3 regions of the Microcystis wesenbergii NRERC-220 genome follow, and region 2 is predicted to be linked to each of the others. Evidence: predicted binding sites of a transcription regulator. Region 2 holds the regulator's gene; each other region holds the start of a gene.

What was found. Region 2 encodes NtcA, which controls nitrogen genes in cyanobacteria. Its sites were predicted from a motif close to TTTGTANCNNNNGNTACAAA; they were not measured.
Region 1: a site for NtcA is predicted at 1,465-1,484, ahead of gifA (glutamine synthetase inactivation factor IF7A). Genes of this name have one in related genera too.
Region 3: a site for NtcA is predicted at 1,834-1,853, ahead of RAM70_RS17245 (DUF3155 domain-containing protein). Genes of this name have one in related genera too.

What each region holds. Positions count from the first base shown of each region.
Region 1 covers NZ_JAVSJA010000001.1:2,090,583-2,094,990, reverse strand. The annotation lists gene RAM70_RS10220 (CPBP family intramembrane glutamic endopeptidase) at 1-569, shown strand, start outside; gene RAM70_RS10215 (hypothetical protein) at 745-1,332, shown strand; gene gifA (glutamine synthetase inactivation factor IF7A) at 1,557-1,757, shown strand; gene RAM70_RS10205 (Uma2 family endonuclease) at 1,883-2,701, opposite strand; gene ahr (NADPH-dependent aldehyde reductase Ahr) at 2,730-3,734, opposite strand; partial or broken gene RAM70_RS22945 (hypothetical protein) at 4,124-4,408, shown strand, end outside.
Region 2 covers NZ_JAVSJA010000001.1:3,750,255-3,754,662, reverse strand. The annotation lists gene RAM70_RS18235 (DUF3084 domain-containing protein) at 1-858, opposite strand, end outside; gene ntcA (global nitrogen regulator NtcA) at 866-1,543, opposite strand; gene fabI (enoyl-ACP reductase FabI) at 1,758-2,534, shown strand; gene RAM70_RS18220 (UPF0175 family protein) at 2,699-2,977, opposite strand; gene RAM70_RS18215 (hypothetical protein) at 3,048-3,173, opposite strand; gene RAM70_RS23105 (tetratricopeptide repeat protein) at 3,390-3,677, opposite strand; partial or broken gene RAM70_RS18205 (tetratricopeptide repeat protein) at 3,720-4,408, opposite strand, start outside.
Region 3 covers NZ_JAVSJA010000001.1:3,538,260-3,542,667, forward strand. The annotation lists gene ebsA (type IV pilus biogenesis protein EbsA) at 1-111, opposite strand, end outside; gene RAM70_RS17240 (GAF domain-containing sensor histidine kinase) at 232-1,488, opposite strand; gene RAM70_RS17245 (DUF3155 domain-containing protein) at 1,881-2,201, shown strand; gene RAM70_RS17250 (response regulator transcription factor) at 2,485-3,276, shown strand; gene ftsH (ATP-dependent zinc metalloprotease FtsH) at 3,653-4,408, opposite strand, start outside.

The DNA of each region.
Region 1 (4,408 bases), 1.7 Mb from region 2:
TAATTAACGGCTTGGCGATCGGTCTATTTTTTACTTTCTCGCTTTTTCTGTCCCAAGCGTTCCTAGGTTGGTTAAATTTCTTACCCGCAAATCCCCAGATCGGCAAAATCATCCTGGAGGGGTTTTTAGTCGCTTTAGCGGTGGGTTTTGCCGAAGAATTACTATTTCGCGGCTGGTTACTGGGAGAATTAGAAAAGGATTACAGTCCCGCTATCGCTCTAGTGATTAGTGCCTTAATTTTCGCTCTTGCCCACTTTATTAAACCTTTAGCCGAAATTATCCGCACTTTTCCCCAATTTCCTGCCTTAGTCTTGCTAGGATTGATTCTCGGTTGGGCAAAACGCGCCTGTGGTGGTAGTTTGGGTAAAAGTATCGGTCTGCACGCGGGTTTAATCTGGGCATACTATATATTAAATGTGGGTCAGTTAATTAAATACACTGGTACTGTTCCCGATTGGTTAACTGGAATCGATAAAAATCCTTTAGCGGGAGTGATGGGTTTACTTTTTCTGACAATTCTCGCTATCTGGACAAGAAAAAAAGTAACCGATGTAAAACTGGACAGTTAGACTGTTTTCTCTCCCTGTCAATTTCGGTCTTTTGAGGGGTTTTTCGCCGATATGTATTAAGGTTTATGCTGCCGATATTTCCGATGAATGACAATTTTCTAGCGATCGAGCGTTTCCACTAGCGAAATTCGAGTTTATTATAAAAAGAAATCCTCTCTCAGGTAAGAGCGGTAGTATGGCTTACTCGACACAGCAGTTAATTGAAATCCTCGAGCGAGAAATGCACGCCACTTGCAAAGGGGAACGTCTCTTACTCTCCCCGGCGGAGCGCATTGATAATCCGGTGATTGCCAAGGCGATCAATCTAGAAAAGGTGGGCAAAGTCTTCGCCTATCAGGATTTTCGCCGCCAAGTTCACGATTATCAACAACAATATCAGGTTTCGGGCATTATCTGGCGTGTTTGTCAATGGGGCGATCGCACTCTCCGTTATCCCGAAATTCATAATCAATTAGTTGCCGTGGCGGGTGACAAGGAAATTCTCATGGCTGCCAAAGCCTCTGTTTTAGAGTTTTGGAACAGTATCACCCCTAATATGAATTTTTGGTGGGCGCTTAACTCCCGTCGTCCCATTTCCGCCGATTCTCTAGCCGAATTAGTCGCCCAGTCCGAATGGGCCGAATTAGATGTGGCGCGCACAGAATTATATCTCGGCCTCTGTTGGGGTAATCCTTTAGAACACCAGTATCAATGGGCGCAACCCTTTTCCGGTTGTCATCGCATTATCGCCGCCGTCGATGAACCTAGTTCGATTAAGGTATAAGGGCGATTGATGTCTTGGGGTTGGGAAGCTTTTTTTCAGTGATCAGTAAACAGTAATCAGTGAACTGAAAACTCACATCTGATCACTGCCTCCTGTTGTAAAGTTTTGTTAATTTTTCTGGGAATAGGGCGTTTTGTAAAAATAGATACAGAATTGTATGTTATATATATTAGTGGGCGATTAAAAAAGTTCAAAACACGATTTGCAGATCGGAGGAAATGATTATGTCTACAGAACAACAAGCTCGTGCCTTAATGATGCGTCACCACCACGCCGTCAAAAATCGTCAACAATCGATGTTAGGGAGAAGTGCTTCTGAAATCGGTATTGACAATGACAATGGCTACGGGGGAACTGTTCAACGTCGCTTCTCGGCCGACTTTTCTTCACAAACCTATGATCGCTCTGGTGCTACTCTGAGTTAGGCTCTGAGATTTCGCCAAGGTGTCAGCTTTCAATCTTAGAATTAAGTGAACAATCGGCCCACGCAAACCGAGATCGGAATGTGTGGGTTTTCGATTTTTAGAGATAGGGGTCAGTCCTGGGCCGATTACGGGGTTTCATCGGGATTTATGCCTAATTGCCGTAATTGCGCCGCTAAACGTTCCGCCCGTTGACGTTCGCTTTCGGCCTGTTGATAGGCTGCCTGGGTGCGTTGACGTTCGATTTCGGCCTGTTGATAGGCTGCCTGGGTGCGTTGACGTTCAATTTCAGCATTCTGACGTTCAATTTCGGCTAATTCCGCAGGTAGGAGAATTAAATTGCCGTCTAGGTCATAAAAACGCAGCCAAGGGGCTTCTTCTCGCTGAATACTGCCCATCCAGACTCCTAACCATAATCCCAAACGTTGACACCATAACCAACCGCGGTGGTCGGGAATAATTTCTTGATAGCATTGATTTTGGTCTAAAGCCCAACCTTGCAGGGAAGTGGCATCAAAGGGATTGTAAACGAAGTATTGGGAACAGCGAAAAGTCCGCTCATAGAGGTCTTTTTTGGTAGTTAAATCGATTTTTGCGGTGCTTTCTGACATTAATTCCACGATCACATCGGTATAACGTCCGTTTTCGTCCCAAACCACCCATCCTTGTCGTTTATAACTACCATCGATATCGAGGACAACGAAAAAATCGGGGCCACGAAAATCTTTATTAAAAACCCGCTCACGGCTAAAGTAAATAAACATATTACCGCCAACAAAAAAGTCCTCTCGATCCTGATAGGCTTGTTCGATAGAATCGATTAAGACATTCATGGCCTTGCGGTGACGGTGGGTTTCCAAAGGTTCTCCGTCATCAAAAATCAAGTCTTCTGGGGGAATGGGGGGTTCTTCCCAATCGATAACTGGAGGAGTGAGAGGTTGAGTCATCGGGGTTACGTCCGGGATAGAGATGGTTTTATTTCATCTGCAAGACGAGGCGATATTTAGGTTGTCCACTTCTCAATTTTGCCATGGCTTCATTCACCTGGGAGATAGGATAGGTTTCCGTGACCGGTTCAATGCCATGACGAGAGGCAAATTCGATCATTTTACTGATGGTACTGGGACTACCCAAAGGACTGCCGGAAATCGATTTTTGACCCATAATCAAGGGAAAAGCGTAGGTAGCTATGGGTTCAAGAACGGCCCCAACAATATGCAGACGACCTTTGGGACGTAAACAGGCGATATAAAGACCCCAATCGAGATTAACGTTAACGGTAGAGATGATGAAATCAAAGTAATTTTGTACCGATTGCAAAGCTTCGGGGTCTCTGGAATTGATAAAATGAGTCGCGCCTAGTTCTTTTGCTTCTGTTTCTTTGTCGGGACTACTAGAAAAAGCGGTTACTTCGCAGCCCCAAGCTTTGAGGAATTTTAAGGCTATATGGCCCAAGCCACCAATACCAATGACCCCAACTCGGGCCGTGGGTTTAATATCAAATTGGACAATGGGATTAAAGACGGTTATACCACCACAAAAAAGCGGGCCAGCTTTGGCAGCATCTAACTGGTCTGGCAAGGGAACTAACCAACTATGATGGGCCCGGACTTTTTCGGCAAAACCGCCATGGCGACCGACGATAGTTCCTTCGGCAGTGGCACAAAGGTTTTGATCCCCTGACATACAAGTTTCACAGGTCGAACAGGAACGGGAAAACCAACCAAGACCGACTCTTTGCCCTATGTTTAATTCTTTGACTTTAGCACCAAGAGCGGCGATTGTACCAACCACTTCATGACCAGGGACAAAGGGATAGGTGGTCAGTCCCCAATCGTTATCGAGCATACTTAGGTCACTGTGGCAGATGCCGCAATATTCCACCTCGATTTCCACATCTTCATCCGCTAATATACCCGGATCGTAGTCAAAAGGTTCTAGTTTTCCCCCTTTTTCTCGGGCAGCATAGGCTCTAATCATGATTAAGTCCTCTAGGATGGGTTTATTGGTTATTTTATCCTAGATTGATCTGAGTATGTCTTAACTATGGTCTATTGCCTGTTCCCTAATAGCCGATAATTAATTCCACCAGTAATTTTCATCTGAATCTGGCTCTCTTATTTTTTGTGTGATTCAGTTTAAGTTATATAGGAGCGATCAATCTTTGTGTCCTTTGTGTCTTTGTGGTTCGTTCCACTCGCTCGCCAGCAGGACTGTATCTTAGAATACATTTTACCCACCAAACCTAAGAGAGCCTGAATCCTCACAAAACTTGTCCCTAAAATCCGCAAGCATCGAGAAGCGACCAGCAATCGCCGACGAAAAAATCAAGAGAAGTGATTGAGAAAGCGACAGAATAATTAGAGAAAATCATCACTCATGCCAACAAAACCTCAAAAATTCTAGTGGCAGAATTGGCAAAAAATCAAACCGCTAGGGAAATCAATCGAGTCACCGAAGAACCTTTTCGAGAGATGCCCTCCGAAAAATTGACTGAATCATTGGTAGGAAAGGAGATTAAACCAGGGATTAAACCAGCATAATGGACTATTAAGACAATTTTTGGCTAAGGGTAGGAATTTTCAAATTGTCAAACCAGAGGAGGTAAAAAGAGCCGTAATACTAAATCCGTTGAGTACAGGCCAGTTATGAGG
Region 2 (4,408 bases):
TTCCCGCAATTCTTGATAGGTTTGATAGTATTGTTCTAAAACTTCCACTTCCCGCTTAAGAAAAGCCATTTGGGTTTCTAAATCTTTTAATTTTCCCTCGCGCTGTTCCAAAGCTAAATTTTTATCGACGATCGAGCGATCGAGTTCTCCAATGCGTTGATCCCGGCGATCAATTTCTAGCTGTAGGGTTTTTTGCTGGGTTTCCAACTGTTGAAGTCGCGCTTGTCTGGCCGTTAATAACTTTTGTTGATTAGCCAACTCTTTATCTCTAACTTGAACGGTGGTTTGTAGTTGATTGATCTGACTAGAAAGAATTGATTTTTGTTGGGACAATTGATCTCGTTGACTGATTAACTGTGCCTTTTGATTAGTTAAAATAACTCGTTCATTGTTTAAATTAGCCACTTCCTTCCGAAACTTTTCCAACTGTCCCGAAACTAATCGCAAACGTTGACGAGAAGCTTGATAATTTTTGTTAAGAACCTCTAGACGTTTCTGCACGGCTATCTGTTCACTTTTAGCCGTTTTTAAAGCCTTTTCCACCTGATTTTTTTGTTCGGTGGTTTTTCTTACCTGACTTTCCAAATCCTTAATAGCGGCACGACGTTCATTTAAAAGACGATCCAGTTCAAAAACCCCTTGACGCAGGGATTTACTAGAAGCAAACAAGACAATTAAAGTGGAGCCGGCGATCAAAATTCCCGTTACAATCGTCATTAAAGTTGCGGTTTGTTTCGGACGCAGATTAAATAAACGCATCCTTTTCTTACCGATACGGCTCCCTATGCGATCGCCAACCGCCGCTATCAGACCACCTAAAACCACGATGGCCAAAACCAAAATATAAGCGCTAGTCATCCAGAATTTAAGTAAATTGTTGACTGAGAGCGACGGGATTATGGACGGTAATTTTCTTCTTGTAAATTGAGACCATTTCTTGATCCCGCAGCTCTCCCAATAAACGGGTGACAGTGACGCGGGTAGAACCGATCGCTTCTGCGATCGCTTGGTGAGACAATTTTAGATCCACCCGGATGCCATCGGTGGTGGGAACCCCAAAATCACGACAGAGAATCAATAAAAAACTGACCAAACGGGAACCCATATCCCGGTGAGCCAAGGTTTCGATCATCATTTCCGTTTGCAGAATCCGCGAGGACAACCCCTGCAACATCAACATTGATAAATCGGGATTATTGCGGAGGGATCTTTCTACCTGATCGATCGGGGCCGAGAGTAATTCTACCGGAGTAAAAGCCACGGCATGATAAAAACGATCCGATCGCTGGCCGGTGAGTAAGGATAGCACACCAAAGACGCTATTTTCCCGCAGTAGAGCCACGGTAATTTCTTCTCCCGCTTCATAGACTCGCGACAACTTAACGGCTCCTTTCAGCAAAAAATAGACTCTTTCGGCGGGATCTCCAGGGAAAAAGATCGTTTTGCCACGCTCGAACAATTCCACCACCGGGGGGAAATTGCCGCTGCCGATTCGACGGAACACATCTGCTAGGGGTTTGTCTTGTATTAGGGATAAGTCCATCTCACATCCAAAAAAGGGGAAAATTGTTTTTATTATGCAACGAGTGTCACCTCTATTAAACATAACCGCTCCCTAAACTGGGAAAAGTTTTGGGCGCTTTTTGCCAGACAATGGGGGAGGGGTGATCATTGCTGCCCCTTTATCTGTATCCCTATTATACCGAATCTCGCTGGGGTCGGCTATTGGGGAGATTTTTGTAAGAGAAACGAGAACTATGTTAGATTTAACGGGAAAAAACGCCCTAGTGACGGGGATTGCCAATAATCGCTCGATCGCTTGGGGAATTGCCCAACAACTCCATCAAGCTGGTGCAAATATCGGTGTCACCTATCTCCCCGACGAAAAAGGCCGTTTTGAGAAAAAAGTGCGAGAATTGGCCGATGAACTTAATCCCGCTTTTTATGTCCCCTGCGATGTCCAAAATGACCAACAGGTAGAAGATACTTTCGCTACAGTGGCGGAAAAATGGGGCAAACTGGATATTTTGATTCACTGTCTCGCTTTTGCCGATAAAGAGGGTTTAACGGGCGATTTTACCGCCATCCCTCGGGAAGCTTTCACTAAATCCCTAGATATTAGCACTTTTTCCCTAACCCGTCTAGCGCGATCAGCTAAACCTTTGATGACGGCAGGGGGAAGTATTATCACTCTTACCTATCTCGGCGGTGTCAAGGTAATTCCTAACTATAATTTAATGGGGGTGGCAAAAGCCGGTTTAGAAATGAGTGTTCGCTATTTAGCCGCGGAATTAGGTGGCCAAAAGATCCGAGTTAATGGTATTTCCGCCGGTCCAATTCGCACCTTGGCATCTTCGGCCGTGGGGGGAATTCTTGATATGATCCATCATGTGGAAGAAATCGCTCCTTTACATCGCACGGTGACACAAATTGAAGTGGGAAATACGGCCGCTTTTTTAGCCAGTGATCTTGCTAGTGGTATTACCGGTCAGATTATTTATGTAGATTCCGGTTACGAAATTATGGGAATGTAGTTTTAAGTAGGTAGGTGTTAAAAACCATCAGCGCCCCCCTTATTAAGGGTAGTAGGGTTGATTCATGAATCAACCCTACTATGAATCAACCCTACTATGAATCAACCCTAGGATCAAGGGGGTATCAAAGGCGAAATCTATCTTCAATTTAATTGAAACGACTATCATAAAAGACTATGATCGTGTTTGTTGCGAAGTTGCTGAAGAGTCTTGCGATCGCTCTCTAGATCGACTTCATTGTAATGTAAATCGGCATCATGGTTTTTCAAAAAAGCATCCACCACCCAACGAGAAGATAGACCTAAAATACTTCCGACCTCGGCACTGGTGATTTTTTCCGCTCGGTAGGCCTGCACCACCAAAGCCTCTAAAATTTCACGGGTAAGATTATTGTAGTTGTAATGTTGAAGCAATTCATCGGGAATATCGATAGTAATTTTCATGATTTAGCTTCCTTTTTTTTGGGTTTACCGATAATTTTTATAGAACTTAGGTTGAGTTGAAGCATGAAACCTAACACCTTAGTAATCGTCCAATTTCTTTGAGCGATCGCTGTAGATATTCTGGCAAGGGTTCAGTCTGCTGTGCGAGGGCAATTAGCAGCGCTTCAAGATCGATAATTGTTTTGGGAATTTCCATAAGTTAGTCCTGTCCAGTCAGGGTATAGGCTGCCCAATGGTAAGGATCGCTGTATTCTGTTAGTTGATCTAGCCCTATTTTACCCAGAGAACAAATCGCCCACCCTCGGTCAGACTAAGCTTGATGGTCATCGGATTTAATGGCTACCGCTTGGTAGTAAGAGGCGATCGCTTCTGCAAATCTGCCTAAATTACCTAACGCAAACCCTCGGTCAGACTAAGCTTGATGCAAATCGGGTTTAATTTCTAAAGCTCGAACGCAGGAGGCGATCGCTTCTCCAAATCTGCCTAAATTATATAACGCAATCCCTCGGTTGTTCCAAGCATCAGGGTCATCGGGTTTAATTTCTAAAGCTCGATCAAAGGATGCGATCGCTTGTTCAAATCTGCCTAAATTACCTAACGCAACCCCTCGGTTGTTCCAAGCTTCATGGTCATCGGGTTTAATTTCTAAAGCTCGATCGTAGGATGCGATCGCTTCTGCAAATCTGCCTAAATTACCCAACGCAAACCCTCGGTCAGACTAAGCTTGATGCAAATCGGGTTTAATTTCTAAAGCTCGAACGCAGGAGGCGATCGCTTCTCCAAATCTGCCTAAATTATATAACGCAATCCCTCGGTTGTTCCAAGCATCAGGGTCATCGGGTTTAATTTCTAAAGCTCGATCAAAGGATGCGATCGCTTCTGCCCATCTGCCTAGATTAGCTAACGCATTCCCTCGGTTGTACCAAGCTAGATGGAAATCGGGTTTAATTTCTAAAGCTTTGTCGTAAGATGCGATCTCTTCTGCCCATCTGCCTGAATTAGCTAACGCATTCCCTCGGTTGTTCCAAGCTTCATGGAAATCGGGTTTAATGGCTAAAGCTTGATCGTAGGATGCGATCGCTTGTTCAAATCTGCCTAAATTACCTAACGCAACCCCTCGGTTGTTCCAAGCTTGATGGTCATCGGGTTTAATTTCTAAAGCTCGATCGTAGGATGCGATCGCTTGTTCAAATCTGCCTAAATTACCTAACGCAACCCCTCGGTTGTACCAAGCTTGATGGAAATCGGGTTTAATTTCTAAAGCTCGATCGTAGGATGCGATCGCTTGTTCAAATCTGCCTAAATTACCTAACGCAACCCCTCGGTTGTACCAAGCTTCATGGTCATCGGGTTTAAATTCTAAAGCTTTATCGAAGGATGCGAGCGCTTCTGCCAATCTGCCTAAATTACCTAACGCAACCCCTCGGCCGT
Region 3 (4,408 bases), 210 kb from region 2:
ATACAAAGTGATCGCATAGGGCAGGATACTATGTTTGTCCTTGGCATAGTAGGGCATATATACTAGCACATCGGCCTTATTAGCGGGTTCCAATTGTTCGATAGTCGCCATAATTAGTTAATTCTTTGCTTCACAGCCAATTTACCAGTGACACTGATATTTTCGATATATTTTAACCGATCACTCAGGGAATCTCACTATCGAGAAAATAGGCAGAATTTACAGGCCCGATCATTTTCCTATACTGAGGTTATCGTCGGGCATAACTGGCATACTAACCCGAAAAACTGTGCCGGGGTAGAGGGAACTTGTTGGCTCGGGATTGGGACTGATAAATTCAATCGTCCCCCCCATGCTGGTAATTAATTCTTTGGCGATCGCTAAACCTAATCCCGTACCAGGTATATCTCCCCCCGCTTGCACTCCCCGGTAGTGACGTTGAAAAATTCTTTCTTGATCGCTCCTCGGAATACCATAACCCGTGTCTTTAAAAACAATTTCTACACTATTCTTAACATTTTTTACCTCGACGGTGACTTTTCCGCCGGCGGGAGTATATTTGAGGGCATTATCGATTAAATTGCTGAATACTTCCCGCAAACTGGGGATATTGGCGCGAATAAGTGGTATGTCTTCCCCGTGAATCGTTTCTAGACTGAGATTTCTCTCTTTGGCTACCGCTTGGGCGGAAAGGAGCAGCGGATCGAGAAGATCATGGAGATCGATCGGAGTTAGTGGGCCGCTGCCAGCAGGCAAGAGAAAGGCGGTGGGGGAAGATTGCCCTTGCAGGAGAGGAATATCGACAGTGGGGTAATTTTCGCTTTCTTGCTGAATTTGTGCCTCAAATTCGGCAATTAAGTCCCGAACTCGATCGCTTTCCCTCAATATACCGGTAATGGCGGGATCGTTACCTTCTTCGGCTAAAAGTCTTTTGAGCAGAAGTTTACCAAAGGTTTTTAAAGCGGTGAGGGGATTGCGGATTTGATGGAGAAAGGTATCGAGGCGCTGACTTTGCCATTGTCGATAATAACGTTCTTCTCCTAATTGGCGATCGAGTACACAGGCTAAAGCGAGGGTTTGGGTGATTTTTTCCATCTGGGTTAATTCCCAACTTTGCCAAGGTCGTTTTTCTCTGGTTGTCACCAATAATCCGATCATGCCCTCTTCATACATTAAGGGTAAAAACAAGCGATGACTGCTGACGGTCTCCTGATTACTCCAGAGGTGGGATAAATCTTCTAGCTTAACCGCAGTTAACAAGTCTGCCTCTGGTTGCCCTGGTTGTAAGGAAAGCCGCTTTTTTTGGGGATAAGGGGGATTAAAAGGAGGATAAACAACGACTGGGATTAAATTACTCGATAAAGGTTCAGTTAAATAAACCGCACTTCTGTCCGCTTCCATTTGCTCCCGCAAAAGTTCCATCTGTGCCTGACAGAGGGCAATAAAATCATCACTAAGGGGAGTCCGGGAGGGGGAGGAGAAGGCCATACCAAGAAAGTAAAAAGTAAAAAGTCAGAAAACCTAGATACAGCTAGGGTTGCGAGTTTTGTTTCCCAGTTTACACAGGAGAGAAGGGCGATCCTCTTGGGTCGAGGGCAGCCAGTAAAAAGCAATTAATTAGGACAAGGGTTTGCTCACTATTTTCGGGGTGGATCACGGTATGTATTAAAAAAAGTTTAAGAATAATAAGTTTTGTATCGGGATTTGGGGGTGTGTTTTTATAACAAAAACTTAAACATAGTCTCAGTCTAGCTTCCAGTCAAATTTGTTTGTAATTGGGTTGGTGAGAGACACTTGATTTCTTGGTCTAGAAGGGATATAATCGCTACGGCTTTTGTAACTATCATTACAACGATTAGCCAAAACAGGAGGTAATTGGGTTGGCCAGAAAACGGAAACGTAAAAGTCGCCGTCGTCAAGAAGGACGTAAGATACTTGAACTTGTACCCCAGTATAGTATTGAAAGTGGCGAAGATAAACCCGTAACTGCGGCGCGTAAGTATATTCAAGCTATAGGCATTAGCCCACCAGCTTTATTGATTGTTAAGCGTAACGAGCATACAACCGATCGCTATTTCTGGGCTGAAAAAGGACTGTTTGGAGCGCAATATGTGGAGGAAAACCACTTCCTCTTCCCAAGTTTGCGCGACCTGCAGCCCCAGCCCCAGCCCGTCAAAGCACCGGTAGCAGTTGCCAAATAACTCAAAGGACTATTAATCGTATCATGGAAAGTCAACTCGTTTACGGAAAAGTAAACGAGTTTTTTTTGAGCATAAGAGGAGAGGGGAGCTTTTTTTCAGTGAACAGTGATCAGTAAACAGTAATCAGTGAACTGAAAACTCACATCTGATAACTGATAACTGATCACTGACAACTGATTCAAAGCTGACGACCGACGAATGTTACGATTGTTACAACATCTTGACATTAATTCTGATATCCTGACAATGTGTCAATCTGTGCAGTAATGGGGCAGAAATTCAAGTGGTATCGATCCATATTTCTATTGTTGAGGGCAACCCGCACTTGCGATCGCTATTAGCTTGGCATCTGCAACAGGCCGGTTATTTGGTTAATCAATCGGCAACCCTGCAAAGTGCGCGTCAAGCTTTCCTTCATCGTCAACCAACCTTAGCAATTATCGATTCCGACTTGCCAGATGGGGATGGGATCGAACTCTGCCGTTGGCTTTATCAACAAAAACAGTCTTTAATACTGATTCTCTCGGCCCGTAATGGCGAAAAAGATGTGGTCAATGGTTTAAAAGCAGGGGCCGACGACTACCTGAAAAAGCCCTTTGGAATGCAAGAATTTATGGCTAGGGTAGAAGTGTTAACCCGTCGTTTACGCGGTGTGGCCGCTCCCCTACACTTGGATTATGGGGAATTAAAAATAGATTTAGCCCAACGACGGGTACAATTTCACGGGGAGTATATCGAATTAACGCCCCAAGAATTTAGTTTACTCTACGTTTTAGCCCAAGCGGAGGGAACACCCCTATCAAGAGCCGATTTGCTGCGTCGCGCTTGGCCCGAGGAAATCGATAATCCCCGGACAATTGATACTCATGTTCTCTCTCTGCGAAAAAAAATCGAAACCGATCCCAGGCAACCTAATTTAATTCAAACTGTCCGCAACGTCGGCTATCGTTTCAATCTAGAAATGTTGGCCGAGATGACTTCAGCTTTAGAAGCTAATATTATTGCCCCCACCAAAGGCAATCATAATGGCCATTCCATTAATAAAATTCCTGCTCACACTAAATCCGGTTATTAAAGACTGATTATCTATTCCCTCTTACCCCCCCTTGCCCCCCCTGCCCCCCCGATGTCGGGGGGGCAGGGGGGTGGGGGGTTGGGGGGGTTGCCTCTTGCATGAGTGCCTCTCCTCATAACTAGCCTATACTCAACGGATTTAGTAAGCTAAGACGCATTTAAAGCGCTTATTCTTAAGATTAGCCGAATCTCCCCCAATCCCTTTACTGTTGCCTCTTGCAAGAGTGCCTCTTGCCTCGTCTCAACAAGCAATTTAAATGCGCGGGCAGCTTATCACAATGTTAGTCGTTAATTCTGGCTTTCTCCGACTGATTAGCAGATTTTTTGCTGAAATCGTCTCCTAACCACTGAATCGAAGCGAGGAGACGAAGGGCAAGTTAAACCATAGTCACCATTGACCGGTCCGCTTGTCGCTGAAATTCCGTCAATAAACGCCGGAATTCTTCGCCGTCAATGGTTTCCTGTTCAATCAGTATATCCACCAAGCGATCGATCGCCACACGATTGTCAAGGATAAGTTTTGTTGCTAAATCGTGGCATTGCTTGACAAGTTCCCGTACTTGTGCATCAATTTTCGCCATCATCGCGAAAGAATGGTCGGCATGATAACCAGCACCAGCACCACCGAGATAGGAATTGCCCTCCTCCTCTAGGGCAATCAATCCCAATTCCGACATTCCCAGACGCGTTACCATCTGTCGGGCCAGATAGGTGATTTTTTCAATATCATTACCGGCCCCGGTAGTCACTTCATCCTCACCGAAGACACATTCCTCCGCCACCCGTCCCCCTAATAATCCCGCAATTCGGGCTAATAACTGGGAACGACTGGTTAAACCCTGTTCTTCATCAGGAGTGAACCAAGTTAACCCCTGCGCTTGCCCCCGGGGAATCAGGGTGACTTTTTCCACTTGATCGTGACCGGGACAGAGAGTACCGACAATCGCATGGCCGACCTCATGATAGGCGATCAAACGCTTGGCTTTACTATCAACTAAAGCGCGCCCTTCCATACCGGCCACAATCCGATCGATGGCATCGTTGACTTCCGCCATGGTAATGGCCTCTTTCCGCCTTCTAGCGGTAAAAATCGCCGCTTCGTTGAGCATATTAGCCAAATCTGCCCCAGTAAA